4 regions of the [Limnothrix rosea] IAM M-220 genome follow, and region 4 is predicted to be linked to each of the others. Evidence: predicted binding sites of a transcription regulator. Region 4 holds the regulator's gene; each other region holds the start of a gene.
What was found. The regulator NtcA, encoded in region 4, controls nitrogen genes in cyanobacteria. The targets are predictions, from matches to a motif close to TTTGTANCNNNNGNTACAAA.
Positions count from the first base shown of each region.

Region 1: a site for NtcA is predicted at 4,747-4,766, ahead of NIES208_RS03840 (DUF3155 domain-containing protein). Genes of this name have one in related genera too.
Region 2: a site for NtcA is predicted at 2,261-2,280, ahead of NIES208_RS08285 (DUF4278 domain-containing protein). Genes of this name have one in related genera too.
Region 3: a site for NtcA is predicted at 3,018-3,037, ahead of urtA (urea ABC transporter substrate-binding protein). Genes of this name have one in related genera too.

Region 1 is NZ_MRBY01000006.1:4,464-12,505, forward strand. Features, by position in the region: gene sbcC (exonuclease subunit SbcC) at 161-3,187, shown strand; gene NIES208_RS03835 (sensor histidine kinase) at 3,195-4,493, opposite strand; gene NIES208_RS03840 (DUF3155 domain-containing protein) at 4,797-5,129, shown strand; gene NIES208_RS03845 (cofactor assembly of complex C subunit B) at 5,351-5,890, opposite strand; gene NIES208_RS03850 (response regulator transcription factor) at 5,987-6,697, shown strand; gene NIES208_RS03855 (SpoIIE family protein phosphatase) at 6,800-8,042, shown strand, end outside.
Region 2 is NZ_MRBY01000015.1:54,944-62,985, forward strand. Features, by position in the region: gene NIES208_RS08280 (ATP-dependent Clp protease ATP-binding subunit) at 1-2,092, shown strand, start outside; gene NIES208_RS08285 (DUF4278 domain-containing protein) at 2,310-2,735, shown strand; gene NIES208_RS08290 (serine/threonine-protein kinase) at 2,920-4,335, shown strand; gene NIES208_RS08295 (YqaE/Pmp3 family membrane protein) at 4,739-4,897, shown strand; gene NIES208_RS08300 (ABC transporter ATP-binding protein) at 5,067-6,836, shown strand; gene NIES208_RS08305 (hypothetical protein) at 6,981-7,469, opposite strand; gene trxA (thioredoxin) at 7,798-8,042, opposite strand, start outside.
Region 3 is NZ_MRBY01000040.1:17,935-25,976, forward strand. Features, by position in the region: gene urtC (urea ABC transporter permease subunit UrtC) at 1-264, opposite strand, end outside; gene NIES208_RS14095 (ABC transporter permease) at 282-1,460, opposite strand; gene urtA (urea ABC transporter substrate-binding protein) at 1,579-2,910, opposite strand; gene NIES208_RS14105 (DUF4126 domain-containing protein) at 4,161-4,751, shown strand; gene NIES208_RS14110 (hypothetical protein) at 4,942-5,814, shown strand; gene NIES208_RS14115 (DUF4330 domain-containing protein) at 5,948-6,481, shown strand; gene NIES208_RS14120 (ABC transporter permease) at 6,509-7,291, shown strand; gene NIES208_RS14125 (ATP-dependent zinc protease family protein) at 7,319-7,777, shown strand; gene rimK (30S ribosomal protein S6--L-glutamate ligase) at 7,774-8,042, shown strand, end outside.
Region 4 is NZ_MRBY01000002.1:111,813-119,854, reverse strand. Features, by position in the region: gene NIES208_RS18455 (hypothetical protein) at 41-532, opposite strand; gene rsmH (16S rRNA (cytosine(1402)-N(4))-methyltransferase RsmH) at 893-1,771, opposite strand; gene fabI (enoyl-ACP reductase FabI) at 1,906-2,682, opposite strand; gene ntcA (global nitrogen regulator NtcA) at 2,956-3,684, shown strand; gene NIES208_RS01805 (DUF3084 domain-containing protein) at 3,742-5,112, shown strand; gene NIES208_RS01800 (pre-16S rRNA-processing nuclease YqgF) at 5,251-5,676, shown strand; gene NIES208_RS01795 (NAD(P)H-quinone oxidoreductase subunit J) at 5,770-6,291, opposite strand; gene ndhK (photosynthetic/respiratory NAD(P)H-quinone oxidoreductase subunit K) at 6,293-7,024, opposite strand; gene ndhC (photosynthetic/respiratory NAD(P)H-quinone oxidoreductase subunit C) at 7,015-7,377, opposite strand; gene NIES208_RS01780 (ABC transporter substrate-binding protein) at 7,601-8,042, shown strand, end outside.

The sequences.
Region 1 (8,042 bases), on a different contig from region 4:
TCGCTCATCATAGCAGTCGTTTTTCATCGTCTTCTAAATTGCCCAAAACTCATTAGGTTTCAGTGCATTACAGAGGCTGATGCTACGCCAAGATCGAGATAACATAGAGCTTTGAGCGTGACGATAGACGCTTCCACGCAACGACCCAGGCGATCGCTTCATGACTCCCCTTAAACTGACCCTCCAAAATTTCCTAAGTTATCGTGATGCCACGCTAGATTTTACCGGCTTTCACACCGCTTGTATTTGTGGCGTTAACGGTGCGGGCAAATCCTCATTATTAGAAGCTGTCACCTGGGCGATCTGGGGCAAAAGTCGTGTGGGTTCAGCAGACGATGTGATCCATAGTGGCGAAACCGATGTGCGGGTGGATTTTGAGTTTGAAAACAATCAACAAATTTACAAAATTATTCGGATGCGATCGCGGGGTAAAGCGGCAGCATTGCAATTTCAGGTGCGCTCCGAGTCTGGGAATTTTAAAGCGCTCTCCACTAAAGGCATTAAGGATACAGAAGAGTTTATCGAGCGGGAATTAAAGCTTGATTACGATACCTTTGTGAATTCCGCCTATTTGCGTCAGGGAAGAGCCGACGAGTTCATGTTGGCAAAACCTGCTAAACGTAAGGAAATTTTGGGTAATCTCCTGAAATTAGAGCAATACGAAACCCTTTCCCAGCAGGCAAAGGAGCGGGCAAAGGAATTTAAAATCCAAGGGGATGTCCTCGAACAAAGCCTCGAACCCAAGCAGATCAAGCTAGCGACGAGACCATCGGTAGAAACGGAGCTGGAAAATGCCAATCAGGCGATCGCCCAACTAAAAACCCAGCAGGAACAAACCCGCAACAAACTCAAAGAACTCCAAAAAATTGCCCATCAGCGGCAGACATGGAAGCAGCAACTCTCGTTGCAACAGCAGGATTTACAACGGCGTGAGGCAGAGCTAGCCAGATTAGGTCAAGATTTAGGGCGATCGCAGGCAGAATTAACGAACAATCAAGCTTTACTCGACCAAGCTGAAACGATTAATCAACAATTTGACCATTGGCAAGCTTTGCAAACCGCAGAAGATGCCTTCGCTGCCAAATTTCGCCAGTACCAAGAACTCCAGCAGCAATATCAACAAACGGAGCAACAGCTCCAGCAACAGGAAGGCACGTTGCAAATTAATATTCGGCGGACGCAGGCACGCTTAGAGGATTTAGGGCAGCGACAACGCGAAGAAGAAAAAATCATTGCTGAAGCACCAAAAATTGAAAAAGCTCTCGTTTCACTGGAAAAAGCGCGGGTAGAGTTAAATCGCCTCGATAGTTTGCAACACCAAGTTTCGCCGTTATTACAGCGCCGTTTAACCCTTGAGAACCAAATCGTGCAAGCCTCAGAAAAACTCAAAGTTCGCCTAGAGTCTTTATCCAATGACCGGGAAAATCTGGGTCAGCAAATTGCCCAAATCCCCGAACAGCGGGAAAAGTTGCAACATTTAGACGCGCAACTGGTGGAGCTGGACAAAAAGAAAACCTACCAGGATCGCGTCCGTAACAAGCGTTTAGAGCAGGCACAACTAAAAGAGCGGTTGCAAGCGAGTCAGCAAAATTGCCACCAGCAGCTAGAGGAATTGCAACAAAAACTCAGTCTGCTACAAACGCCAGATGCCACCTGTCCCCTCTGCGATCAAGATCTTGACCATAACCATCGCGAGCATGTCATCCAGAAGACTCAGGACAAGCAAACGGCCACTGAAGCCGAAATTTGGCGGTTAAAAGAACAACTTTTGCGGTGTGATCAAGATTTAAGCAAGTTTGAAACTGAGCTGGGCGAACTAAAAATTGAGCTGGATAATTACGCTGCTTGTGAACAGCAATTTTTCAAAATTGAGGCGGAGCTAGAGCGGAACAACAATATTCAAAAAACCCTGCAAAGCCTAGAAGTCGAAATCAATCAACTAGGGCGATCGCTGAACCTTGAGGCCTATGCCGAGGATTTGCGGGCAGAACTGAGTGAAGTTAAAACTCAATTAGAAACTCTGCGCTACGACGAACGGAGCCATGCGATCGCCCGCGAAGATGAAAAAAAATGGCGCTGGGCAGAAATCCGTAAAAGCAAAATTGATGATGCCACCCACCGCCTAGCAAAAATTCAGCAGCAACAACCGGAATTGCAAGCACAACTCCAGCAAACGGAACAAGAGTTAGCGCAACTGCGTGCCCATTCCCCTCTGCAAACGCAACTAGAACACATTGCTGCCCAGATTACCGCCCTCGATTACAACCCAGAACAGCACCAAGCCTTAACCCAACAAATTCGTAATGCCCAAGTGTGGCAACTGCGTCACCAAGAACTACAGCAGGCGATCGCCCGCCACCCTCAACTAGAAACGCGCCTTGCAGAACTCCAACAAGCCCAACAAGCTTGTCACAAAGATTTCGAGCACATCGAAACGCAAATACAAACAACACGAGAGGCGATCGCCAAATTTGCGGATCATGGTAGTGAAATCGAACAGTTGGAAGCCCAAATCCAGCACCGCCGCCAAGAACTTGATCATTTATTGGCTCACCAAGGTCAACTGCAACAATCCCTACAACAACTCCAAACCCTTGCCGATGAATACGAAGACAGCAAACTAGAACTCGCCGAAATTCGCCGTCAACACCGCATCTATAAAGAGCTAGGCAGCGCTTTCGGGAAAAATGGCATTCAAACTTTATTAATTGAAAATGCCCTCCCGCAATTGGAAGCAGAAACCAATCAAATCCTGTCGCGCCTGACGGGTAATCAGTTTCATGTGCAATTTCTCACCCAAAAAGCTCGCAAAGGAACCCGCAAAAAAATCACGTCGAAAATGATTGATACCCTCGATATCGTCATCGCCGATGCACGGGGAACTCGCCCCTACGAAACCTATTCCGGTGGCGAAGCTTTTCGGATTAATTTTTCCATTCGCCTCGCCCTCGCCAAACTCCTAGCCCAACGCTCTGGCATGGCATTACAAATGTTAGTCATCGACGAAGGTTTTGGCACACAAGATGCCGAAGGTTGCGCCCGACTCATTGCAGCCATCAATGCGATCGCCGACGATTTTGCCTGTATTCTCGCCGTGACTCACATTCCCCAATTTAAAGAAGCCTTCCAGAGCCGCATCGAAGTCTTTAAAAGTAAACAAGGCTCCCTCCTTCGCATCAGCAACTAAACGTTAATTAACTGGCAGCTTTAAGCCACAACGTAAAGGTACTGCCCGGCAGTTCATCTGTTGTGGGTAATCCTAAACAGGGACTATCTACCTCTAAATCCCCATCCATTTTGTGGACGAATTCTGCGGCGATCGCCAAGCCCAGACCCGTGCCCGGAATTTCACTTTCAGCCTGCACACCACGGTAGTGCCGCTCAAAGATCTGATCTAAATCCTGAGCCGGAATCCCGTAGCCAGTATCATGTACAGACAATTGCACCGCCTCACCCATCCGCTGTAACTGCAACAGAATCACACCATTGGAAGGCGTATATTTAATGGCATTTTCAACAAGATTTGAAATCACCTCCGTTAGCGCCTGGGCATTACCCCACACTTGAAACACATCCGAGGCAATGGCTGTCTGTAAAGTGATATTCTGCTCAGCGGCGATCGCCGCCATGGACTCAATAATGGGTTGGAGGAGCTGTACAAGGTCAATCATCGTCAGCGGAATCGACTGCGCCAAATTTAAAGTGCCAGTCTTTGCCATAGACCCAGAGGACAACTTATCCGGTGGTAAAGCCAAAAGCGAACCCGACGGCAACCTTTGAATTTGCGCATCAAGGAAATTAACCTCCTCCCCAAACTGATGCAACATGTCCTTCAGGCGATCGCTCTCCCGCACCACTCCCGCCGCCGCCGCATAATTACGATCATCCATCTCTAGGCGCTTGAGCAATAATTTTCCGAACGTACCAATGGCCATGGTGGGATTTCGCAGTTGGTGCAATAAATCATGGAAATGCTCCTGCTCCACCTCCTGTAAATGTCGCTGTTGCGTTAGCTGCTGGGTTGTCCAACTTTTTTGCTGATCGATTACACAAGCCCAGCTCAAACTTTTCGTAATCATCTCAATCTGAGCAATTTCCGGCGATCGCCAACCACGATCCGCACGTCCCGTCGCCAAAATCCCTAAAATCAAATCCTCATGCAATAACGGAAACGCCGTGGAAGAATCCGTGATCGCCTCAGTCCTCTCTGGCGCAAACCCCGTACCTGCCAGCTCCCCCGCCGTCAATGTTTGATCAATAAGAGTCGCCACATCATTGGTGCCAGCAAACACCGTTTCATGATCAGCCTTCAAGACACGCTCCGGATAAGAACTCACCACCTGCAACTCTATTTCTTGATCATTGTGGTTGGGCTGCGCCAAATACAACACACTCCAGTCCGCACCCAAACTCATTGTCAACAGCTGAAGCTGTTGCTGACAAAGGGCTGTAAACTCGACACCCACCGGCAATAATTGGGGAAATGTGGTCATAGGCGATCGCCGAAAATCTATCCAATCGTAATCAGTTGCGAATTACATCATAATTCGGACTTATCTTTTTCCGCATCCAACACAATTGATGCAGATCGCAGAGAAACTTAACATTCTATTTATACCCTGCACCAAAACTCCATGGTGTCGGACAAGCAAGCAAAACCCCTACCATATAAATGTCACTTTTTTACGACTTTTTTCAAATTTAACTTGCTTTTAAAAATTGTTCCGGATATACTTTGCTCGAAATTCTGTGACCTTTGTTACAGTCGAATTTAAGCAAGACTAGGAGGTATCGGGTTGGCAAGAAAACGTAAACGTAAAAGTCGCCGTCGTCAGGAAGGAAGAAAGATTCTAGAGAGTGTCCCTCAGTACAATATCGAGAGTGGCGAAGACAAACCAGTAACCGCAGCACGCAAACACATTGCGGCTAACGGCATTGTTCCCCCCGCCGTTGTCATTGTCAAACGTAACGAGCACACCACAGACCGCTATTTTTGGGCGGAAAAAGGATTATTTGGTGCCCAGTACGTTGAGGAGAATCATTTCCTATTCCCCAGTCTGCGAGTGCTTTGTAATACCGACGACAACGAAGTATCTGAAGCCAAAGTCGCAGCTTCCAGCAAAGCCTAAGTCAGGGCATTGTTCATTTATCTTTCACTATTTTTTTATTGCATTTCCCTGTAAGTACCCACCCATGACCCAGATTCAGTGACATAAATCTGGTCAGGGAATATTTCCCAGAGAACGCAAACAAAAAGAAACCCTTGGTAAAGCAATCCTAGTTGTATAAACTAGGATTTTTTATTGTGCCGGCAAACAATTACTCCGCGGAGTAGGAAAAACAACATTGCCTAGGCTTCATGCAGGCGATAAGGCACAACTTGACGCAGGAGAATCAGCTCATCACGGTGGGCTGTCACAAGGATGCGTTGGGTCGGTGTCTCTGTAATGGGTGTTTCTTTTGTAATTTGTAAAACAACCTTTTCCATTTTGCCAGCCCGTTTCCAATAGAAGAAGCCCGCAGCCGGTGCCAATAGGGTAATACCAAGAAAACCAAATCCGACCGGGGGATATAGCAAGGCCAAAACCAAGGCCACACAGGTTAGACCTAGAGCTGTCAATAGCGAGAGAAAGACGGCGAGAAATCCACTGGGCGGGACAAAACCTTGATAGGTAACGACATTATTCACGCCATCTATATCTGTAATTTGATAGGCGCGTTTTTCAAAATAGGTTTGGAGTCTTTCAAAGACTGATTCTTCCGGCTCCGTCGCGATAAACTCCATTTGTTCGGTACGGTCTTTTAGGGAGGCGCGAATAAAGAAAAACAGACCAACCATGAGTAGGAGGGTCAACATTAGGGTTGAAGTAATTGCAGATTGTTCAAGCACGGTTTTCAGGAAAAATCACGACAAGATCCGTCTAAGGTATCCCTATCAATGTATATCGATCATGTTATATTTTGGGGAAATAGTTCTGATATACCCATGGGAAAAATTCGCGTTGTTTTAGTCGAAGATCATGATCTAACACGGATTGGTTTGCGGACATCTCTGATGCAATGTGCTGATATTGAGCTATTGGCAGAAGCGAACAATGGTGCTGATGGGCTGAAGTTGTTACGTGATTTAAAACCGGATTTGGCGATCGTTGATATTGGTTTGCCAGAGCTTGATGGGGTTGAAGTGACGCGACAGCTTAAGGAAGAATTAGAAAAAAGCCCTGGTGGTAGCGATACAACTAAAATTTTGATTTTGACTTTGCAAGATGATCGCGAAGCGGTGTTGGCGGCCTTTGCGGCGGGTGCGGATTCGTACTGTATGAAGGATGTCACTTTTGATCATCTCGTGGAAGCGGTGAAAACGACTTATTCGGGTAATAGTTGGATCGACCCGGCGATCGCCCGCATTGTCCTCAATCAAGTACAACTGCCCGGTAACGGCACGGAAGCAACCATTGCCATTCAGGCAACATCCCCTGAGGATCAGCAGCTGCTGGAAAGTTCACCATTGACGGAGCGGGAACTGGAAGTTTTACAGCTCATTGTTGATGGCTGTAGTAATTCAGAAATTGCAGAACGTTTGTTTATTACTGTCGGTACTGTGAAAACCCATGTTCGTAATATCTTGAACAAACTTTGTGCCGATGACCGTACCCAAGCCGCGGTTAGGGCGCTACGTTCTGGCTTAGTTGGTTAATTTATTTAGTCGGTTTATTCATTTTGTGAGAAGAAAGATACGATTGGTAGCAAAGGAAAGTGACTAAGACTTGATGCGATCAATTGTTAAGATTTGGAATCTATGAGCGTCTCGAATACCAATAAACTTAAATTAATGGTCGTAGACGACGAAACCGACAATCTTGATCTGCTGTATCGTACTTTTCGTCGCGAATTTAAGGTTTACCGTGCCACCAGTGCTTTAAAAGCTCTAGAGGTTCTAGAGCAAGAAGGGGAGATGGCGATTATCATCTCGGATCAGCGCATGCCTGTCATGAATGGCACTGAGTTTCTCAGTCGCACGGTGGAGACTTATCCTGATACGATTCGGATTTTACTGACTGGTTATACGGATGTTGAGGATCTCGTTGGCGCGATCAACTCCGGCAAGGTATTTAAGTACATTACGAAGCCTTGGAAGCCCGATGATTTGATGTCAACGATTCATCAGGCGGCAGAGACTTATGAGGTCGTGAAGCAGCGCACAAATCAGCTGGAACGCTCATTGCGGCAAGAAGAGCTGGTTAATTCTTTAATTCGAGCAATTCGGGAATCGTTAGATTATGAAAGTACGCTACAAACGATTGTGGCAAGACTTAGTGAAAGTTTTGGTGCTGATTATGGTGTTCTCTATCCAGTGATGGAAGGTCAACCGCCTCAATTGTCGCCAGAAAAGTTTGCCCACCCCCAGCCAGAGCCGCCTTTAGATGAAGATACTGGCTTAACGGAAAAAGCGTTATCTAGTGGCGATCGCCAACTAGAATTATGCGTGACGGATCAGTCGTGGTTACAACTGGCAGTACCGCTGATTTGGAAGCAGAAAACCTACGCAGTCCTCACCTTTTGGCACAATATCGAAAAGCAACCTTGGACTGATAATGATCTCCAACTTCTCAATGCCGTCATTGAACAGTCGGCTCTGGCGATCGCCCAAGCCAAGCTATACCAAAAAATTCAGCAACAAACCCAGCAGATCCACCGCGAACTAGAAGTTGCCCGCCAGATCCAACATAATCTTTTACCCCAAACCCTCCCCAAATCCGATGTCGCAAAAGTGCAAGGCTATTGCCTACCCGCACGCCAAGTCGGGGGAGACTTCTTTGAAGCCTGTCAAGACAACCATGGTAACCTTTGGCTAGCCGTTGGTGATGTTTCCGGCAAAGGGGTTCCCGCTGCCCTATTTATGGCGAGCGCCCTATCAACCCTACGGCAGCAACTGAATCAAACAACGCCCCCTGCCCCAGAACAAATTTTGGCGAATCTCAATCGGGCAATGGCAGATGATTTATTTAATAGCAACTGTTTTATTACAATGGTCGTGGCTT
Region 2 (8,042 bases), on a different contig from region 4:
TGAAAACTTAGGTGTTGATCTTTCTAAGGTAAGAACCCAGGTTATCCGTATGTTGGGTGAAACCGCTGAGGTCGCAGCTGGTAGCGGTGGCTCCCGCAGCAACAAAACACCGACTCTTGATGAGTTTGGCTCAAATTTAACGCAGTTGGCAAAGGACAGTAAACTTGACCCCGTTGTCGGTCGTCAAAAAGAGATTGAGCGGGTTATCCAGATTCTTGGTCGCCGTACGAAGAACAATCCTGTACTCATTGGTGAGCCGGGGGTTGGTAAAACGGCGATCGCCGAAGGTCTAGCCCAGCGCATTTCCACTGGTGATGTCCCAGATATCCTCGAAGAAAAGCGCGTGGTTACCCTTGATATCGGTCTGCTCGTTGCAGGTACTAAGTATCGCGGTGAATTTGAGGAACGCCTCAAAAAAATCATGGATGAGGTGCGCCAAGCTGGCAACGTCATCCTTGTCATTGACGAGGTTCACACCCTGATTGGTGCTGGTGCAGCGGAAGGTGCCATTGATGCCGCAAATATCCTCAAGCCTGCTTTGGCTCGTGGTGAACTGCAATGTATCGGTGCGACTACCCTCGATGAGTACCGCAAGCACATTGAACGGGATGCCGCGTTAGAGCGTCGTTTCCAGCCCGTCATGGTGGGTGAGCCTTCCGTTGAAGAAACCATCGAAATTCTCTTTGGTCTCCGCGAACGCTATGAGCAACACCATAAGCTCAAAATCCTTGATGAGGCACTCGATGCAGCAGCAAAATTAGCAGATCGTTATATCAGCGATCGCTTCCTCCCCGATAAGGCCATTGACCTTATTGACGAAGCTGGATCTCGCGTCCGCCTCATCAATTCCCAACTTCCTGCTGAAGCAAAAGAGCTAGACAAGGAACTGCGGGGTGTCCTCAAAGACAAGGATGAAGCAGTGCGTTCCCAAGAGTTTGACAAAGCCGGTGAACTGCGCGACCGCGAAATGTCTATTAAGGCAGAAATTCGGGCGATCGCCGCCAGCCAAAAAGAGAAAAAGACTGACATCGACGCAGTCGTTGATGCCGAAGAGATCGCCCACATCGTTGCATCTTGGACAGGCGTACCTCTCAACAAACTCACCGAGAGCGAATCCGTCAAGCTCCTCAATATGGAAGAAACTTTGCACCAACGTTTAATTGGTCAAGAAGATGCCGTGAGAGCTGTATCCCGTGCGATCCGTCGTGCCCGCGTTGGCCTCAAGAACCCCAACCGTCCCATTGCAAGTTTCGTCTTCTCTGGTCCTACCGGTGTGGGTAAAACCGAGCTCACCAAATCCTTGGCAGCTTACTTCTTCGGCTCTGAGGATGCAATGATTCGTCTGGATATGTCCGAATTTATGGAGCGTCACACCGTATCCAAGTTGATCGGTTCCCCTCCAGGCTATGTCGGCTATAACGAAGGTGGTCAGCTCACTGAAGCCGTTCGTCGTCGTCCTTATACCGTCATTCTCTTTGATGAGATTGAAAAAGCACACCCCGATATCTTCAATATGCTTCTGCAAATCCTTGAAGATGGTCGTTTGACTGATGCGAAGGGTCGTACCGTTGACTTCAAGAACACCCTCATTATCTTGACTTCCAATATTGGTTCCAAGGTTATTGAGAAAGGTGGTGGCGGTCTCGGTTTCGAGTTCGGTGATGATGCGGCTGAGTCCCAGTACAACCGGATTCGCTCCCTTGTAAATGAGGAATTGAAGCAATACTTCCGTCCTGAATTCTTGAACCGTCTCGACGAAATCATCGTATTCCGTCAGCTCAACAAGGAAGAAGTCAAGGAGATCTCCGAGATTCTGCTCAAGGATGTCTTTAAGCGTCTAACAGAGCAAGAGATCGAGCTACAAGTTACTGACAAATTTAAAGAACGTCTTGTCGAGGAAGGTTATAACCCAGCCTACGGCGCGCGTCCATTACGTCGAGCCATTATGCGTCTCCTAGAGGATGTCCTTGCTGAGGAAATTCTTTCTGGTCGCGTTAGTTCTGGTGACACAGCTATTGTCGATATTAGTGAAGAAGGTAAGGTTGCTGTTCGTAAAGAAGAGCGCAAACCTGAACTTGTAGAGCAGGCCTAAAGAGTTGATGGCCTCAGTCATCTCATCTGAGTATGGCTTAGGTCCCATAGACAAATTACTTGAATAAAATAAGAGGGGCTTTACGGCTCCTTTTTTTTGTGCCTAATCGTTATGAAAAATGATGCAAATATAAATTTTTCCTGATATAAATGCAAATTTAAGGTGGTTAATGTAACAATATTTACAGAAATAGTTATGGAATGTTGAAGAGGAAAATATGAAATTGACATATCGTGGTGTCTCTTACGAGCACGTACCAACATCCTTAGAAGTGACAGAAGGAAATATTCTCGGCAAATATCGTGGCCAAGTAACTCACCGTCGTTGTGTTGCTAGTGAAATTAAACGTCCGGAGTCTGAATCTGTACTTCTGCACTACCGTGGCAATTTGTACTCAACGATGCAATCGGTCATTCCAGCGTCTTTGCGGGAGCGTTCTGTTGGTCATCAGGCTCCAGCACCGTCTTGTCCGGTAAAATTACCTCAGCTTTCGCAGTTGATGAGTCAGGATGTGCGCCAAGTACATCTTGAAAATATGCGCCGGAGTTTAGAGCGTCGTATTCAGTCTGCTCAGGCTAGTGGTGATCAGCATCTTGTGAATTTGCTTAGACAAGAATCTCATAATCTACGGGCTTCCCATTAGGCGATCGCCCCAAGCTCCGATTAAGTCCGATTAAGTATATAAATTTCATAGTTTTTTTGAGAAAGTCATTGTGGCTTTCTTTTTTTTATTTTTAAGCGCAACATTGAAATTTTTCTTTGTAGATTTAGATGCTGCTTCATAATAGGGTTATGTGGTTTTGGCGCAATATTTGTAAACGGTGATTATGATCGGGCAACTTCTTGACGGACGGTACAAGATTAGGGAATCTCTTGCAGCTGGGGGGTTTGGCCAAACTTTCCTAGCAGAGGATATTAAGCAATTTAATAAAGTTTGTGTTGTCAAGCAGCTTAAGCCAAGTTTTACCAACCCAGAAGCGTTACAGGTGGCGCGGCGACTTTTTGAATCGGAAGCACAGCTGCTAAATCGTTTGGGGGATCATGATCAAATTCCCCATTTGCTAGCTTATTTTGAGGAAAATCAAGAATTTTTTCTGGTGCAAGATTTTGTCGAGGGTCATAGTCTGGAAAAGGAAATTATAGTGGGCAAAAAACAAAGTGAAGCCTATGGGATCGCCCTCCTTGAAAGTGTGTTGGAGCCTTTGGCTTTTATCCATGGGCAAAAGGTAATTCACCGCGATATCAAACCTGCTAATTTAATTCGACGGCAACAGGATGGCAAAGTTGTTTTGATTGATTTTGGTGCGGTGAAGGAACTCGCGGCCACGCAGGTCAATGCTCAGGGGAAAACGCAAATGGGCACAATCATTGGCACACCGGGCTACATGTCTAGTGAACAGGGACGCGGTAAACCAAAGCTCAGTAGTGATGTTTATGCTATTGGGATGATCATTGTGCAGGCTTTAACGGGCAAAATTCCGCCCATGGGCTACAACACTAATGATGAGCTCTATGAAGATCCCAATACGGCTGAAATTATGTGGCGACAGGATGCGGAGGTTTCGCCCCAGTTTGCTGCCATTCTCGATAGGATGATTTGCTATGATTTTCGGCAACGGTATCGTTCTGCGCTGGAGGTCAAACAGGCGATCGCCGCCCTCTCTTCACAGTCTTCTCACCTTGCGCCAACAGCCTTAAATTCAAATCATCAAACTGTTTTGCAAGACAGTATTCCAGAAACCGCCCTAAACATTCCCCAGCCACAAGTTCATCTCGCCAAATCTCCCCAAGCCCCTATCGCTGCACCAAAAAAACACTGGGCGAGGGTTGCCTTTCGAGGGTTTCAGCGATTCGTTGGCATCTCATTTTTGATCATGGGTTTGCCCATTAGTATCTATGCCACCTTTGAAATGAATAATATGTCCGTGCCCCAAGAGGAGCGGGAAAATGCCATGGCAGCTCTCATCATTTTCGGTTTGCCTTTCACGGCATCAGGGGGCTGGATGCTGTACAGTTTGCATCGACGGGTGCGTAAAGAAAAATTTGATTCTGATTGGTTGCGACAAAATTTTTACCACGCCATTGAAGCGAACCAAGGCGAAATTAGTATTCTGAAATTTGCGCAAACATCTAAGCTATCAGGCAAAGAGTCCCAGCGATATCTTGAAGCTCGGGTAAAAGAATTTAACGGTGATGTTCAGCGATCGCCTGACGGAGAAACGATTTACCGTTTTAAATTATAAAATATTGATATTTTTCTTCTTTTGCCTTTTTTAAATGCCCTTTTTCTGACTCTTTTTTATAGGAAATTAATGGAAAAACGTTGAATGAAAATTGTCATATAAATTAGTCAGGTAAATTTAAACGAGATTTCAGTCATCTTAGGAAAGGAACCATATCATCTAGGCGAAAAAGGCTATATTTCTTTCAGCACAAGACTTTCAGATAATGTCTTTGCTTTCTCTCAGAACTGATTAAAGCGGCATTTTGTATTTTTTTAAGAAAAATCCCAAAGAAATAAACATATTTCAAAACGGATAATTTATATCGGACGGGGTAGGGCTTCTTATACTTCTCTATACATGACTAGGCTATAAACCTAGTCTATTGTGAATATTGAACATAGATATTTCAATAAAAAAATCAATGGATATTGTTAGGATTATTGTCGCCATTTTTCTCCCTCCTTTAGGTGTTTTCTTACAAGTTGGTATTGGCCCCCAGTTTTGGATTAATATTCTGCTTACGTTGTTGGGTTACATTCCCGGTATCGTCCACGCCATTTGGATTATTGCAAGACGCTAATGCTTAAAAATTTAGGCATATTTAGCGAGAAGGAAAAGTAAAAATTTAAAAAACATCAGTTAATGTTCGCTGTTTCGACTGTTTTTTCGGTAGCTAGATTTCGCGCTCCATAGGTGTGGAACTTAGACGGGTTATGATCGCTGGATACTAGAACTGTATTCTGCTTTTTATGACCTCTCCGATAAAACGTCTACTGAAATACGGCGATCGCCACCAGACTCAGATCAATCAGGCGATCGCCTGTTCTGTTTTAAATAAGATTTTTGATCTCGCGCCACCAGCTTTGATTGGTATGGCGGTGGATACCGTGATCGAAAAAGAAGATTCCTTTGTCGCCCAGTTTGGCGTAACGAGTTTAGTCGGTCAGCTATTCGTTATTTGCGTGGTATCGCTACTCATTTGGAGTGCCGAATCTGTCTTTGAATATTTGTACCAACGGCTATGGCGCAACCTCGCCCAAAAAATGCAGCATGAGCTACGGCTGGATGGCTATAGTCATTTGCAAGATTTGGAGTTGGGCTATTTTGAAGAACGCAGTACGGGCGAACTTTTAGCGTTACTCAATGACGACATTAATCAGTTAGAGCGATTTCTTGATGTCGGTGCCAATGAAATTCTGCAAGTTTTAACCACAGTTGTGCTCATCGGCGGCATTTTTATTTACTTCACGCCGACGGTTGCTTGGATGGCACTTTTGCCTGTGCCGATTATTGTTTGGGGTTCCATTAGCTTCCAAAAAAGATTAGCGCCTTTGTATGGGGATGTGCGGGAAAAAGTAAGTTTACTCAGCACCCGTCTCTCGAATAATCTTAGCGGTATCACGACGATTAAAAGTTTTACAACGGAGCATTTTGAACTGGATCGTTTGCGGTTTGATAGTCTTGCCTATGTGAAAAGTAATAATCGGGCGATCGCCTTTAGTGCCGCATTTGTGCCGTTAATTCGCATCGCAATTTTGGCTGGCTTTACCGCAATTTTATTTTTCGGTGGTTTACAAGTTGAAAGTGGCACCCTCGCTGTTGGAACTTACAGCGTTCTCGTGTTTATGACTCAGCGTTTGCTATGGCCGCTAACTCGTTTGGGTCAAACTTTGGACTTGTACCAACGGGCAATGGCATCGACAAAACGTGTTTTTAATTTGCTTGATACGCCGATTAGTATCCGATCCGGCGAAAAGGCATTACCCACCCATACGGTTAAAGGTGCAATCAATCTTTCTAACGTCAAATTTGGCTATAAGGATCGCGCCACTGTCCTAGAGAATTTTTCCCTTAGTGTTCCGGCAGGTCAAACGATCGCCATTGTGGGAGCAACGGGTTCTGGCAAAAGTACCATTGTGAAATTGCTACTGCGTTTTTATGAACTCGATAGCGGCAAAATCACCCTTGATGGTTTAGATATTCGCGACATTTACCTGAAGGATTTGCGGCAGGCGATCGGTTTAGTAAGCCAAGATGTTTTTCTGTTTCACGGCACAGTGGCAGACAATATCGCCTACGGCAACACAGATGTTTCCCTCACCGCAATTCAGCATGCTGCCAAATTAGCGGAAGCCGACGAATTTATTGAAGCACTGCCCTACAAATATGACACCATTGTGGGAGAAAGAGGACAAAGATTATCCGGTGGTCAACGACAGAGATTGGCGATCGCCCGCGCCATTCTCAAAGATCCCCCAATCCTCATTCTCGATGAAGCCACCTCTGCGGTTGATAACGAAACCGAAGCAGCCATCGCTAAATCTTTAGAACACATTACCCAAAATCGCACCACCGTGGCGATCGCCCACCGACTATCCACCATTCGCCATTCCGACTGTATCTATGTTATGGATCAAGGCAAAATTGTTGAGTCAGGGACCCACGAAGAACTACTCACACAACAAGGCATTTACAATAATCTGTGGCAAGTGCAAACCGGGGCAAAAATCACCGCCTAATAGACCCATAAATTCAAGCAATATTTTTTAGTACAATCCCCCTAAAAGCAAAACCCCCTCAATCAATAAGGGGGTACTTTTATGCCCAAAATATTTTCACTTCTTTTAATAACTTCTGTGATAAAACATTTCAGCGTTTCTCATTTAAATTTCTAGAGGCGCTTCCGTCCCACATTGTGCAAGAACGCTATTTGCCAAGTTACTGACGATATCAATTAGATGAAAGCCTTCCGGCACAATCTGAGTGGTAGTGTGTTCACCAGTATTGGCGACTAACGCACTTTCTTCATAGTTTAGCTGGTGCTCATAGGCAACTTGCTCGTAGGGATCCACCACCGCTAGATCAAGCTTGCCATTGGCTACTTTCCCAGAGAAGCAAGCATACTCAGAACTGACTTGATAGAACGCACCTTTAACGCTGTTTTCTTCGCCCAGCTGCATCACGATATAGTCATGTCCAATTTGACCCGCTTCAGGAGTTGTCCCAAATAAATAAGTATTTGTGTCGCTATTGGTCGGCATCGCCGTAGCAAAACTAGGGGCGATCGCCATCAATCCCAGACCTAAAGCGATTTTTGTTGCACTACCTGCAAGAACTTTTGTAACTTTTTTTTGAAATTGTTGCCAAACCATTGTTTCCTTACCTCAACCATCTACACCCGCAGAATTAACCGATCAACGCTGCTGAAATAATCTTTTATTCAAAACTAAATCAACGCTATTTTCGATATCTTCCTGCCTTTCCCTCCTTTGAATGTAGCGTAAAAGCAAATATCAATGGAAGGGAAAGAGAGCCTTTCTTTTCATAAGTTTACGAAACCTTTTTTATACAAAAAAAAAGACTCTGATTTGAGTCAAATAATAATATTTATAGGTTAGTTAGAACTATGATCTTGGTCACAAAATAAACTGTTTTACCTTCTATTTCTACCGTGATAGAGAGGGGATGTATTATTGAGTACTACTTTCGAATGACTTGGCGTAACTGTTGCATCAACTGAGGGGCAGGGACAACGCCTTCGGCACGAAAGGCAACTTGCTTATTTTTGTAAAGCACGATGGTGGGATAGGCATGAACACCATGTTGAGAAGCTAAAGTATTGTAGCGATCGCCGTCGATTTTAACGATTTGTATTTCATCGAGCATTTGCACACTGACCTGTTCTAAAACTTGGCTCATCACCTGGCAAGGGCCGCACCAAGTTG
Region 3 (8,042 bases), on a different contig from region 4:
GGCAAAGGCATAGCCCCCAAGGGCAAAGAAAATACCATGCCCCAAACTTAGAAGGCCGGTATAGCCCCAAATAAGATCGATTCCTAGTGCCACGATCGCCATGGAGAGAAAACGACCCACTAATTTCAAGCGAAAGTCTGGTAATACAAGGGGCAAAATTACCATCGTTAAAATGACTAAAGCAATGATGATACCCGCTTCGATGAAAAGACGAATGCGTGATTGTTTTTGTTTATCCCGTCGGCTTAGACATACATTCATTATTTTGTATTTATATCTAGTTACAGTTCAGCAGTTCGTCCCTTCGGTGGAAATAATCCAGCCGGACGGAATTGGAGGAAGCCAATAATAATCGCAAAGGACATGACCTTCGCCATACTTGTCGTTGCGAAAAAGATTGACAAATCAAGTAAAAATTGCGGCGCTTGGATAGAGGTAAACAGGGTGACAAAGGTACCAGAGCCAATCAAATAATTGACAATGCCGATCCCCAAAGCAGCTAAAATTGTGCCCAATAAATTACCGACACCACCAACGACCACCACCATAAAGGCATCAACAATATAGTTTTGTCCGGTGTTTGGCCCGACAGAACCCAGCAGGGCGATCGCCACCCCAGCAATGCCCGCCAAACCAGAACCAAGGGCGAAGGTCAGAGAGTCCACACGCGCCGTGGGAATCCCCAAACAAGAACTCATTTCACGATTTTGAGTCACTGAACGAATCCGTAAACCCCAGTTGGATTTATTTAAAAACCAATACATTGCCGCTAAACAAATGAGCGTCAGCACAATGATAAAAATACGGCTGTAGGGCAACTGGGTCGTCCCAAACGGAATACCACCTTGCAACCATTGAGGCGCTGTGACATCGACATTTCTGGCACTAAACCACGCCTTCGTTAGGGCCTCATTTTGAGTCGCATTAGTGGCAACAATAGTCATCCCAGCAACGACCAAGGCCACAGGAATAGTGAGGCGATTTAGCCAACTCCGCACAGTTTGCTTATCCAAAGAGGCAACAGCTAGAACCTTGAGGAGCAACCAGCGAAACACATCTTTCAATAAAAAGATCACGACACCAAAGATAATTGCCCAATTCACACTGCGCACAAATTGCTGAAGAATCAAGCTCACACCCCAAGTCGCCAAGAGCGTTTCAAGGGGACGTCCGTAAAGAAAACGAATCACTCCCCGTTCCAAACCAAAACCAACCGCCGCCGCGACCAGAAAAGCACAGGGAATCGCAAACAGAATATAAAAATCAAACCAACCTTCGCCAAAACTCCTAAATACATTTTGGACAACAAAGGTGGTATATGCCCCTAGCATCATCAGTTCACCATGGGCGAGGTTAATGACCCCCATCAAACCAAAGGCGATCGCCAAACCTAGCGCCGAGATTAGCAAAACAGAGCCAATGCTAACCCCATTAAAAATTCCAATTAAAAGTTCAGTCACGAGTTCTCAAAAAATCTACTAGGACTTTACCGAGCCATGATGTAAATAACAACAAAGCTGGACTCAACAACAAGTATCAAGTCACAGCTTCACTTCAACTGTTCAATTTAAACAGATTTTAGATTTCGTACTTTTCACCCTTAGCAGGATCACTCCAGTCACAAGCAAAGCCCTTAGTCGCTTCAACATACTGGTTCCAAGCTTGGGGAGTGACAGGGCCATCAGTTTCCCAGACAATGTCAAACATACCGTCTTCACGGACTTCACCAATACGGACAGTCTTCGATAGATGGTGATTGGCATTCATCGTCACCAGACCACCGGGAGCCGCAAACTCTTGACCAATAACCGCTGCACGAACCGCTTCGAGATCATAAGCATCAGCCGCACCACCTTCAAGAGCCTGCTCGACAGCCTGCTTCCAGAGATAAACCATGATGTATGCCGCTTCCATGGGGTCATTCGTTACACGGTCTTCACCATATTCAGCCTTAAAGTCTGCAACCCACTTTTCGTTTTCAGGAGACTCAACCGTTTGGAAGTAGTTCCAAGACGCATAATGACCCGTCAAGTACTCAGGGCCAATTTGACGAACTTCTTCTTCTGCAATACTGACAGACATGACAGGATACTTATCAGGCGTAAGACCTGCATCGGCAATCTGCTTAAAGAAAGCAACATTACTATCGCCATTCATACTGTTAAAAATAACGCCACCATCAGGAAGAGCCGCTTGGATCTTGGAGATAATCGGCGTTACTTCCGTATTCCCCAAGGGAAGATAATCTTCACCGACAGTGTTGCCACCATTGGCTTCTAGCTGAGCCTTGATGATTGTATTTGCTGTGCGGGGGAAAACGTAATCAGAACCAACGAGGAAGAAGTCTGTCCCCTTGTTTTCAAGCAACCAGTCAACGGCAGGTTCGATCTGTTGGTTAGGCGCGGCACCTGTATAGAAAATATTTTTAGAACATTCCTGACCTTCGTACTGTACGGGGTAGAAAAGCATGTGGTCTTTGGACTCAAATACGTCCTTAACGGCCTTACGGCTGGCAGAAGTCCAACAACCGAAAACAACGGCAACGCCATCTTGGTCAATCAGTTTTTCTGCTTTTTCTTTGAAGACATCCCAGTCAGAAGCACCATCTTCGATAATGGCTTCAATCATTTTGCCGCCGATACCGCCAGCTTCGTTAATTTCTTTAATTGCAAGCTTTTCTGCTTCTACAACGGTCGTTTCACTAATGGCCATTGTGCCACTGAGGGAGTGGAGAATACCGACTTTGATGGTGTCACCACTGGCTTCCGGTGCTGAGGATTCAGAACCTTCGGTCGCTTCAGAATCAGGAGTCGCGGGTTCTTCGGGTGTACCGCAAGCTTTTAGGAGGATGCTGGAACCGAGAGCGGCAGAGCTGTAAAGGATAAATTTACGTCTTCCGAGATTACTCATAATTTCTTTTGATCTCAAGTGTGTGTAGTGTGCGGTGAGGAGAAAATATTAAATATTGGTTTAAGCTACATTTAAGAATTGAAGTTTAGAAGCCAGTCTTGGGAAAAAAAGTAGCTTGTGATACATAAGTGGAGTTCCTGGAGGCGAATGTCATAGTAATTTACGTTTATCGCACTAAAGGCTCATCACAAAATATCCATGGGCGATCGCCCTTTCGTTTCAGGCAAACTAAGGGATCCTCGCAGGTCTTTCAGAGTCCATAACCACAGGTAGCCTTTTAAGCATAGTTACTTAGTTTCGACGGAATGTACTCCACATAATATCCTAGAAATTTGCCGAGTGCCCCTAGATCGATGGTAGACCAAGGACTTCAGTTGTATAGCCTAGATGCTGTACAGGCAGAGCTATTGAAAGTGAGGCAGTATGTCATCGTCTCGCAACGGAGCCAGTGGAGTACAAGGCGGATTTTTTTATCAGTCAGTCAGTTGGCATTAGACAATTGCATATGAACAAGACCTATTGAGCGATGTGGTAGTCGGTTAGTCACCGCAATGTCCGAGTACTGGCACACAGTTTAGATTCATTAACGATCTCGAAGTGGGGTTTTTATCAAAAGACTCTACTCAAATAGCTGGAATAAAATATTTCTTGATCTTCAAAGATGAGTACTTTATAAGGTATTTTATGAATCATCTGCGATGAAGTTGATTGGACTCAGGCGGATATAGTCAAAGTCAGTATGTTTAGGTCTACAAAGTTGGAGATTTGTGAGCTTCTAGCGAAGTAAATGAAACCTATTGATAAAGCCTCGACTTTTAAACTCCAAGGTTTTTATTTTTATCTTGCGAGCCTTGGTCATCGATCTTCCTAGCTCAGTCCTTTGCTGTTTTGAAAAGATTGGCCAATGTGGTGATAAGTTTAGGGTTTTGAGAGTTTTAAGCTTGTTTGTTGGCTGTGATCAAATCAGTGTGATTCAACGGTTTACTGGTCAAGTTTTCACTTTTTAGAGTTGATTTTATCAGCCATTTGTTGACGCTGCTTTGATTTTTTTATTGGTTCTTTCTTGTTGTGATAGATTTTCGAAAAGTAGGCTTGTAATCTTTTCTGTGTGGCAGAAAATTGCGGAAAGATCCCAAAGGTGCTTGAAGTTTTTCTTTGGTTTTAGTCACAAGAGACCGCGGAATTTCTTTTCTATAATCACAGTGTAGGGAGTATTTTCTCGCGGCGTTTAAATTTTCGGTAGTTGCAATATGGATATTTTGCTGGCTTTGTGTATTGGTATCACCTTAAGTGCGGCCTGTGGTTTTCGGATTTTTGTGCCGCCATTGGTGATGAGTGCAGGGGCTATTTATGGTGATTTTAGTCTCGGTGAAAATTTTGCTTGGATGGGTACGCATACTGCTCTGATTGCTTTTGCTGCGGCAACAGTGGCTGAGGTTTTGGCCTATTATGTTCCGGTTGTCGATAATTTGCTGGATGCGATTGAGATGCCAACGGCGATCGCCATCGGAACTTTAATAATGTCGGCCAGTCTTGGTGCTGTGGCAGAAATCGAACCGCTACTCCAGTGGGCGATCGCCATTGCCGCCGGGGGAGGTACAGCAGGCATCATAGAGGGATTTACGGTCATGACGCGGGGCGCATCTACGGCCATGACAGGCGGTATGGCTAATCCAATTATGTCAACAACGGAGGTTCTTAGTGCGGGCGTACTATCTTTGCTGGCATTGTCTGTGCCGTTACTGGCTATTTTTGTGGTTTTTGGTGTTTTGGGGTTGGCTTTACAGCGATTAGGTCGCATTTTTCGGGACAAATCTACATCGAACAATTCTCAACTTTAGGTTTCTTCGCTATGCTGTGATCAAGTTCTTTTTATTGTTGCTAAAACGAAGTAAAAAAGTACATTTGTTCGGCATAAAAATAGTTCATTTTTTCTACTTTTAACTGTTGCTAATCATTAGTTTGTTAGAAGAAAAATAATATCTTTGAACTAATTCTTTGTTTTTTGTGTGAGGCTGGAAAGCGAAAGTTATGGTGTCTGAGAAGCGTCGGAAAAAAGCATCGGCAACGTTAGAACCCCCGTTACATTCGGAGCGATTGTTTTTGCTCGGTGGCGCTTGGGTTGCCATGGTGACTATGGGTTTTCTTGGTCTGTCGGCTCTTGTTAATCCAGAAAAACGCTTGCCTCTTATTGACCCGATGCTGGAGGCGATCGCCGCCATGAAGCAGCAGGAACACATATTTGCGCCAGCCCCGGAAGATGTGAAAGCAGATAAAACCCCTGATGTATGGTCAGCCGTTGATTTGGGTGTCGGCTACTTTGGCGAACCTGCGGAATTTTCAGCGGATGTGGTTTCCCTTGTTGCTGTTGAATCGGATGCTGTCGTGACGGCTGATGGCATCATCGAGAGCGGCTCTGTGGCGGAAACCATTGCCGTAGCACCGCCGACATTACCGCCAGCTGTGGATGTCATGCCCAAAGATAATGATGTGCCTGACTGGGTTTATTGGGCGATCGCCGTTAGTTGTATCTCCGGTTCATCTGTGATCACTTTGTTTTTGTATAAGCTCACATCACCCACAAAAGTTCAGTCACGCCCATCGACTCGCCGACCCGTGCGCAGAAGAATGAAAACAGCAGCCGTGGCTACTGCGCCTGTGACCAAAATTCCCGTCGTGGCAGTGCCCCCCATTACTCCCCTCAAAATTTCTACCCCCAAGACCGTTCAGCCGCCCACCCTAAAAATTGAGCCTGTGATCGATCCACAGCCAGCAGAGCAGCAAAAACATTCCCGCGCTGACTATCTAGCAACCCTCGCGAAAAATGCCCAGCGACAACGACCCAAGAGTTTGGTGGAAATGATGGATGTACGCCGTCGGAATCATCTCGCTCGTTTTTCCTAAGGGCTAAGTAACAGGCGTTTGGGTGCTGCAGAAAAAGTCTCAATAGTTGAGCTTACGAATTATGGGTAAGGTCTATTGCGCCACCGCAAGGCTCTATAATAGCTGCGTTAATCTTTTTGTCTTCCCTTAAGTTATGGCTCTGCTGGATTCTAAAGGACGTTTGTTCGGCAAAATTAGTGTGCTTGATGTCGGGGCGATCGCCATTACTTTAGCGGTGATTTTCGGCATCTTCTTTTTGCCCGGTAATTCGGGGTCAGTGGCGCAAATCGGTGCCAATGTCAAAACTGTCGAAGTGGAGCTTTTAGTGCGGGGACTGAGCGTCAAAAATCCAGATCGTTTTGTGGAAGAATTTCGCGAATCGGAGACCACCTCCGTGGTTATTCGCAACCAACCCTTTGCCAATATTGGGATTAAATCCATCGAGCGTTTACCCCGCACGACCCCGGTTCCCCAGCCTGACGGTACTGTAAAAGCCCTAGAAGATCCCCGCCCTGAAATTGAAAATATTACGGATCTTTCCATTATTTTGACCAGCGATGCGGAGCTCACCGATAACGGTTTTGTCTTTGGCAACAACAAAGTAAAGGTGGGTCATACCCTGCGCCTAGAAGGCTATAACTACGACTTTAACGGTAGCGTTATTGATATTCGTGCTGTCGAAGAATAACTCGGACTCCCTAAATCTGCGGAATTGATGCTGAAATATTGGCGAATTTTAAAACTATTCTGGGCAACGGCGATCGCCGCAGAATTAGAGTATCGTCTCAACTTTGTGATTGCGGCGTTAAGTAGTGCTGGCAATTTGGCCGGGAGTTTATTTAGTCTGTTTTTGTTTTATCGCACAGGCTATCAATTTGCCGGGTGGACGTGGCAAGAGGCCATGCTGGTGGTAGGAATGTTTACCTTTTTACAGGGTATTTCTCAAACATTTTTGTCCCCCAATCTCAACCGCATTGTGAAGCAAGTCCAGGACGGCACACTGGACTATGTATTGCTAAAGCCCATTAGTAGTCAATTTTGGTTATCGACGCGGATGGTGTCGCCTTGGGGATTGCCGGATCTATTTCTCGGCTGTTTGATTTTGGTTTATATGGGCAATCGGTTAGGCTTAGAGCCCTTGCGCTATGGCATCAGCCTTATCCCCATCGCCTGTGGCATCACCATTTTGTATAGTCTCTGGTTTATGTTGGGCGCAACCAGTATTTGGTTTGTGAAAATCTATAATGTCACCGAAGTTTTGCGCGGTTTTTTAGAGGCTGGACGTTATCCCATCGTGGCTTATCCGGCGATTTACCGCTTTTTCTTCACCTTCATCGTGCCCGTCACTTTCCTGACCACGGTTCCCGCTGAAACAATGCTGGGGCGATCGCCGCTGGGCTGGATAATTGGAGCAGGATGTTTAGGAATAGCACTACTATGTTTGTCGAATTTAGTTTGGCGCTTTGCATTACGGTTTTATACGAGTGCCTCTAGCTAATTTTTTTCTCCTTTAAAAGCATGCAATATGAAAAAATCCCTGCCACTAACTGTGATTGGTTGGCGTGAATGTGTCTCTTTGCCCGGATTTGAGATCCCGCTAATTCGCGCCAAAATTGATACCGGAGCAGCTTCGTCTTCGATCCACGCCACCCACATTGAATATTTCCAAGAAGGCGATCGCCAGATGATTCGCTTTCAAATTCATCCCCACCAACGCAATGTCCATGACACCGTAACCGTCGTTGCCCCTTTAGTTGAGCACCGCGATGTGAAAAGCTCCAATGGACAAAAACAAACCCGTCCCGTCATTAAAACACCCATTCAACTGGGCGAGCATTGCTGGGATATCGAGCTAAGTCTTACGAATCGATCCTTGATGGGCTACCGTATGCTGGTAGGCCGTAAAGCCTTGCGCAAACGTTTTCTTGTCGATGTCAGCAAATCCTTTTTACAAAGCCACCCCGATCACCCAGAGTCAAAATGAAAATTGCTATCCTCTCCCAAAATGCAAAACTATACTCAACAAACCGTCTAAAAGAAGCGGCGATCGAGCGTGGTCATGAAGTGCAGGTGATTAATTTTTTGCGCTGCTACATGAATATCACCTCCCACCAACCTTTTATTATTTACCAAGGGAAGCGGCTAGACGATTTTGATGCAATTATTCCGCGCATCGGTGCATCAGCAACCTTTTATGGCAATGCCGTCGTGCGTCAGTTTGAAATTATGGGGGTCTTTGCGGCGAATAC
Region 4 (8,042 bases):
GCTCCGGGAAAATACCGAAATAGTCCCCTCGAAAATTTCACTAAAATTCTGCCGCATCAATGGGATACAAAGTCGCCTGCGTCGGGACGGTTTCTTGCACAAGGCCTGCCGCTTCCAGCATCTTTAGCTCTAGAGCCCCATTTGCCAGCGTCAGCTCAGCCTTACCAAGTGCAGCACCACTTTGATCAAAAATCTCCACAGTACCTTGCTCCCCAGTAAACTCTCCTGCAATAGAGAACGATGGTGACTGATCCTCACCCGCTTGGTTAAAACTCTGCAATTCACCAGATAGTTTCGTGCCGTCTGACTTTAAGATAATATCCACCAAATATTGCGCCGTCACATCTTTCTCCGACGACCAAAAGCCTGCAAAACCGTCTGAGCTAATGGGTGTTGTTTCTAGGGTTGGTGGGGAATCTGATGAGGTATTTGGTGCAGGCACTTCGACGGTTGGAGTCGAGCTAGAGGGCGACTCTTTTGGTGGAAAAACTTTATCCCAATTAACGTCAGTTATGGATAAGAATGTAGCCAAAATTCTTTAGAGAAGAGGAGACACGGAGAGGGAAAGACACGGGGAAGCAACGAAAATTTGCATTGTTTGAAAGCTAGTAGGATTGTTGGCATAGAAACATCTCCCGATCTCTCGCTCTCCCATTCGCCGCGTCGTACTTCCGAGCATGCTTAAGCAAAACTCACGTCAATTAGCAAACAATGAAGCGCCTAATGTGCCGACCACCGTAATTGAGGCCACAATAATCGCTGTTTGAGAATTGGTTTTATCTGCGCCCATCGTTTACCGTCCGCCAATTTAAAGCAGTCTAAAAATTTTTGATTATTGCATTATTGTCTGTAATTTTACTGGGGCAACAATAGTTTTTTTTTTCTGCTATGTCTACGTTTCTACCGTTATGTCTTTGGCCTCTGCAAATCGTAATTTTGCTGAGCGGGCGCGGGGATTTCTGTTGATTTCCGCTGCCGTCGCCACAATGGGTTTTTTTGTGACCACTCGCAATAAATCATGTCCCCGAAAGGTATTTTTAACAATGCGGTCTTCGAGGCTGTGAAAACTAATAATACCGATTTTGCCGCCGGGGTTCAGCCATTGAGGCGTTTTGTCTAGTAAACCTTTTAATGCCTCTAGTTCACCATTGACTGCAATGCGTAGTGCTTGAAAAACTTTAGTTGCCGGATGTAGTCGACCCTTACGAGCCTTGGGGTGATAGGTATAAAAAACAATATTTTCTAATTCTTTTGTGGTGTGAATCGGTCTTTGATCAACAATTTTTTTCGCAATTTTCCGCGCTAAACGCTCTTCACCATATTCATAAAAAATGTCCGCCAAATCTTTTTCGCCATAACGGTTGACGATATCTGCTGCCGACAGATTTTGCCGCTGATCCATGCGCATATCCAACGGTGCATCCATCCGAAAACTGAAGCCGCGATCGCCTTGATCAAATTGCGCCGAACTCACCCCTAGATCTGCAATGATCCCGTCAAACTTTTGACCAAAAGGCTCGAATTCTGCAAAATTACTCCGCACAATCTTGAGGCGATCGCCAAATCCCTTTAACCGCACCGAAGCCGCTTCAATAGCCATCGCATCCCGATCCACCGCTGTCACTCTACAGGTCGGCGATCGTTGCAAAATCAGTTCCGTATGACCACCACCACCCAGCGTCACATCCAGATAATGCCCATCATCACGAATATCCAGCCCATCAACTAGCTCCTCCCGCAATACCGAAATGTGAACAAACTCTTCTGGCATATCTTTACCTAACGAAAAATAAAGTCCCCCTAGTCATCCTAGAGGAACCCAAAAAAAACTGATATCTGGTCACTGATAACTGGTCACTGATAACTGGTCACTGATATCTGGTCACTGATAACTGACACCTGACCCTACATACCCATAATTTCGTAACCAGAATCCACATAAATAATCTGACCCGTGATGCCACTAGACAAATCACTACAAAGGAATGCCGCCGTATTGCCCACTTCCGTTTGAGTCACCGTCCGTCGCAAAGGCGCAGTCGCCTCCACATGGTGAATCATATCCAGAATGCCCCCCACCGCCGAAGAAGCCAACGTCCGAATCGGGCCAGCAGAAATACCATTGACGCGAATATTACTAGGGCCTAGATCCGCCGCAAGGTAACGAACACTCATTTCCAGCGCAGACTTCGCCACACCCATCACGTTGTAATTAGGAATCACTTTGACACCACCAAGATAAGTCATGGTGACGATCGCCCCCCCATCCGTCATGACTTCCTTTGCACCACGAGCCAAACGCGTAAGAGAATAGGAACTAATATCAAGAGCCGTCTGGAAACCAGCCCGGGAAGTATCACTAAACTCACCCGTTAAATCTTCACGGTGGGCAAAAGCCAAACAGTGGATGAGGATATCGAGCTTACCCCAATCTTGTTTGACCGCTTCAAACACTTGATCCACCTGCTCATCGTCCTGAACATTACAAGGCAGAAATAGCGTGGGATTAAGGGGCTCAACCAGTTTGCCGACTTTTTTCTCAAAACGACCTTTATCGTCGGGTAAATAAGTTACGCCAATGTTTGCGCCTGCCGCGTGGAGCTGTTGCGCAATGCCCCAAGCAATAGATTTATTATTTGCAATCCCTGTGACAAGGGCGTTTTTTCCAGTTAGATCAAGCATAAAGGTTCCCAAGTTTCTTAAAAATTCGGTCGAGCTAGAGCGAGTCCCATTACACCAATAGACCCCCTAGCCATTCGCTACTTTACGGCAAAACAGTGCAAAATCTTCAGAATCACAAGAGACATTGCCCTGAAAACCATAATTAATTTGAAGCAAAAATTACAAAGTACTATACCAGAGTAAGATTTAGTTAAGAGAATTCATCGTCATACTAAAGTCCCCACCAGTAAGTGTATTTTCCCGAATGGGGGATATCCTTCCAGATGTGAGTCTATGATCTATAACTCTGATACTGCCCAAAGCGATTTTTATCCGAATCAAGTCCCTGAATTACCCGTGAATCAAATTACTGATCTGGCTGCTGCTTTCCGACAATTCCACAGTGGCCCATTTCCTCCCGTTGTTGAAAATTATGATCGCGGTAAAACGATTTTTTTTCCTGGTGACCCGGCTGAGCGGGTTTATTTTTTATTAAAAGGTGCGGTGCGTCTCTCCCGGGTGTATGAAGCTGGGGAAGAGATTACGGTGGCGTTGCTCCGGGAAAATAGTGTGTTTGGTGTGTTGTCCCTGTTAACGGGTCAAAAGTCGGATCGTTTTTATCACGCAGTGGCCTTTACGCCTGTGGAGCTTTTGTCTGCGCCGATTGAACAGGTACAAAAGGCGTTACAGGAGCATCCTGAATTGTCGATGTTGATGCTGCGGGGACTGTCTTCGCGGATTTTACAAACGGAGATGATGATTGAGACTTTAGCGCACCGGGACATGGGATCGCGTTTGGTGAGTTTTCTGTTAATTCTCTGTCGCGATTTTGGGGTGCCGACGGAAGAGGGGATCCGTGTGGATCTGAAGCTCTCTCACCAAGCGATCGCCGAAGCGATCGGGTCAACGCGGGTAACGGTGACGAGATTACTCGGAGAACTGCGCGAAAAAAACATGATTTCGATTTATAAGAAAAAAATTACAGTGCATGACCCAGTAAATCTGAGCCAACAGTTCGCTTAACGCTACAGTAATAACGTTACGGTTGTATTTGTGGTGTGAGACAATTTGTGTCATTAAATGACTAGTGCTTTTGTACTGATATTTTCGGTCTTGATACTAGGCGGTATCCTTGCGGCTTTGGGCGATCGCCTTGGTAGCAAAGTGGGTAAGGCTCGCTTAAGCCTGTTCAATTTACGCCCCAAACAAACTGCCGTAGTGGTCACGGTAATGACGGGTACAGTGATTGCTGCTAGTACATTAGGGTTACTATTTGGTCTTAGTAAGTCCCTACGCCAAGGGGTCTTTCAGTTGGACAAAATTTTGGCGCAACGTCGCCAAGAACTGGAGGAGATTACTGATGCGAAGCAACAAATCGAGGCAGAACTAGACTTAGCCCGCCAAGATCAATTGGCGGCTCAAACTGAGCTAGAGGGTATCGAAGCAAAGTTTGCCACGGCCCAGTCCCAGCTCACTACTTTCCGGGATCAAGCCGCTCTTCTAGAGGAAGAGATTGAAGCGCTTGCGGCAGAGCAACGGGATTTAAAGACACAGCGGGATCAGCTTGCGACCCAAAGTGAAATGTTACAGACTAAGGTGAGTGAGCAAAACGAGATTATTGAAGCGCGTTCTAGCCAAATCGCCTCCCTCGAATCCCAGCGCCAAGGGCTACAAAATGAAATTAATAGTCGCGATCAGACCATTGCCAGCCTTGACCAGGCGATCGCCGACAAAGACCAAATTTTACAAAATGTCGAGTCCCAGATCTTCCGATTACAAGAACAAATCGATATTTTAGAAGCCAGCTACATCAATTTTCGCAGCGGTAATGTTGCCCTCACAACGGGTCAAGTATTAGCCTTTGGTGTCGTACGAATTTTAGACCGTGACGTGGTCAATCAAGCCGTAGATGAACTACTACGGGAAGCAAACCGCAATGCCATTTTGGCCACAAGGGGTCGTAATCCTGACTTTGATGAGCGAGTGGTACAAATCACCAACACACAGGTTCAAAATCTCGCTGACGAAATTGAAGATGGACGTGACTACGTCGTACGCTTGTTAGCTGCCGGTAATTATCTACAGGGAGAAAGTCAGGTGCAAGTCTTTGCTGATGCGGTCTTGCGAGAAGACGTTTTTGATGCCGGTGAGGTGATTGCGGCCATTTCACTAGAAAACCTCAGCATCCAAAACCCCACAGCCGCCCGTCAACCCATTGATTTTCTTTTAGGGGCGGCGCAGTTCCAAGCGCGTCAAGCCGGTATTCTGGGTGATATCCAAGTGAGAGACGGTGATCTTAGCCATATTATTGCCTTTGCCGATGCTATTAATGAGTCCCTTGAACCAGTCACTGAAATTCGGGCGATCGCCATGGAAGACACCGATAACGCCGGCCCCTTAAAACTCGAACTTGTAGCTCTAAGCAATGGTAAAGTCGTATTTAGACGCTAAGTTGATAAATAACAGCAATATGCAGAAGAATCTGCCCTTACAGCCATGCTAAATCTGTATCCATAGAAATAACCATTGCTGAACATTGTGATTTGGGGTGCTGATCACAGTTGAAGATAACTCAAGAGACTAGCTGCTATGACCATATATTTAGGATTTGACCCCGGACGCGATAAATGTGGTGTTGCAGTAATGGACGATGCCACAAACCTGTTTTACCACGAAGTCATTCTTGCCGATGCTGTCCTAGAAACGGTGGAATCTCTCCGTAAAACCTATGATTTTTCATTACTAATTATGGGAAATCAAACAACAGCACAGCAATGGCAGCAGCGCTTACAAACCGAAATTTCTCCACCATTGGCGATCGCCCTTGTGAACGAGCGCAACAGTACCCTAGAAGCCCGGGAGAGATATTGGGAGATGTTCCCGCCGAGCTTTAGACAAAAACTACTACCCAAAGGTATGCGATTACCCCCACGTCCCATCGACGACATTGTCGCAATTCTGCTCATTGAACGCTACCTTGAATCCCTGCAAAGTCCCAATATAACCAAACTCTAAAGCCAACATTGAAAAAAACGTTCAAGAAAAAACACCCCCATCACAGAGGTGCTTTGCAAAATTCCAAAAACTAACAAGCGCCGAGATTAGACCCTAATATGCATCCTGGAGCTCATAAAATTCCGGCGAAACATAATCCTTGCGCAACGGCCAACCAATCCAATCTTCCGGCATCAAAATACGCTTCAGATTAGGGTGACCCTCATAAACAATGCCAAACATGTCATAGCATTCCCGCTCTTGCCAATCAGCAGCCTTCCAAATCCAGTAAACAGAAGGTAAAACCGGATTTTCACGGGGCAAAAATACCTTGATGCGAACTTCTTCCGGGTCAGTCATATCATCACTAACCTTGGTCAAATGGTAAAAACTGACAAGCTCCTTACCCGGACCAATATCATAGGCACCTTGGCATTGAAGATAATTAAAACCAAAGGCATATAGCGCAGTACAAAGGGGAATAAGCAGCTCCGCATCCACTTTGATGATTTCAACACCACTATGATCCGGCTCTAAAGAATCATGGGCAAAGCCATTTTCTGACAAAAGTTGAGAAACAGCACCAGCTTCGACGATCGCCGTTTCTTCAGTATTTGTCTGTTGCTCTTCTGTCATGCTAGGCCTCCTCTTTTTGCTTTGATGTCAATAATGCCGGGGGTACTGGCATGCCCATGGCTTCTGTTAATTCGGCAGGGGGGTTATTCCAAGTATCTTGTCCCAAATAATTGCCCGTTAAAATCGGCTCAACGACCTTCATATTATGGGTTGTGCTGTAGTAGCGGTGGGTTTGTTCCGTTAAAACAGAACGCTCTTGAATGGTCTCGTTAGAAACCTTTTTGCGGAGCTTCACGATCGCATCAATAATCGCCTCCGGGCGAGGTGGGCAACCGGGAATGTATAGATCAACGGGAATGAGCTTGTCAACACCACGTACAGCTGTGGTGGAGTCACTACTGAACATACCGCCAGTAATCGTACAAGCCCCCATAGCAATCACGTATTTAGGCTCAGGCATTTCTTCGTAAAGACGTACAAGTGCCGGTGCCATTTTCATCGTGACTGTCCCTGCCACAATAATCAGGTCTGCCTGACGGGGACTCGAACGGGGTACTAAACCAAAACGGTCGAAGTCAAAGCGGGAGCCGAGGAGAGCTGCAAATTCGATAAAACAGCAGGCTGTTCCATATAGTAGGGGCCATAGGCTAGAAAGTCTTGCCCAGTTGTAGAGGTCGTCAACTGTGGTGAGAATGACGTTTTCGGATAAGTCTTGGGTGATCTGCGATCGCCCCATGGGATTGAGTAGCTTATCCGCTTGTTGTTGTTCAAAAGCAGGGGAATTCATGACCATTCTAAGGCTCCTTTTCTCCAGGCGTACACAAGGGCAATGACAAGAATTGCGATAAAGATGAGTGCTTCAACAAAAGCTAAAAGGCCGAGCTGGTTAAAGGCAACAGCCCAGGGATATAGGAAGACTGTTTCCACATCAAAAACCACAAAAACTAGGGCAAACATGTAATAGCGGATATTAAATTGAATCCAGGCACCACCAATGGGCTCCATGCCGGATTCGTAGGTAGTTTTGCGCTCAGGGCCGCCACCTCGCGGTCGTAGGAGCTTGGAAGCGGTGAGGGCAAGGACAGGGACTAGGCTACTGACGAGTAGAAAGCCCAGAAAGTATTCATAGCCGGAGAGGATAAACACAGATCGGGTAATACCTCGTAGTTGTGACTTGGAATTTTACGTTCTTTTTAGTATAAGACTTCTCTTGGCGCAGTTATAGGTATCTGCACTCAAAAATTGGCCAAAATAGGTGGGTTTCTGGCAATTTTTTTGTTTTTTTCAATTAGATCTTCTTGTTTTACTGTTAAGGAAAGCAAAAGTTTGGCAAATTATTCGCGTATTGTGCCGCAATTTGAGGTGGGAAATGGCGCTTAAAGGCTCGAAATTTGATTGGCGGCTAGGGGGACTATTCGGTGTTGCTCTGTCGGTTGTTGGGGCAATCGGACTGTTTGGTCGGCCTGATCTCTCTGGGATTTTATGGCGATCGCCGGAAGCGGAGTCTGTTGTTTACTTTGATCGTCCTGCAAGGGTGAGCGAAGGAGAACAATTAATTTTGGCAAATTACCATAGTCCTTTGAAGGATGCGGGTATTGTGGCCTATCGCGAGGGAAACTATAGCGAAGCGGAAAGGTTGTTTCAGGATTCTTTATCTGTTGAGCGTGATCCCGAAGCGTTAATTTACTTGAATAATGCGCGGGTGAGGCAGGAGGACAAATATTTAACGGTTGCTGTAACTGTGAATCTTGCTGATGATCTAGAAGTCGGTGTCGCTAAGGAAATCTTAAAAGGTGTTGCTCAGGCTCAGA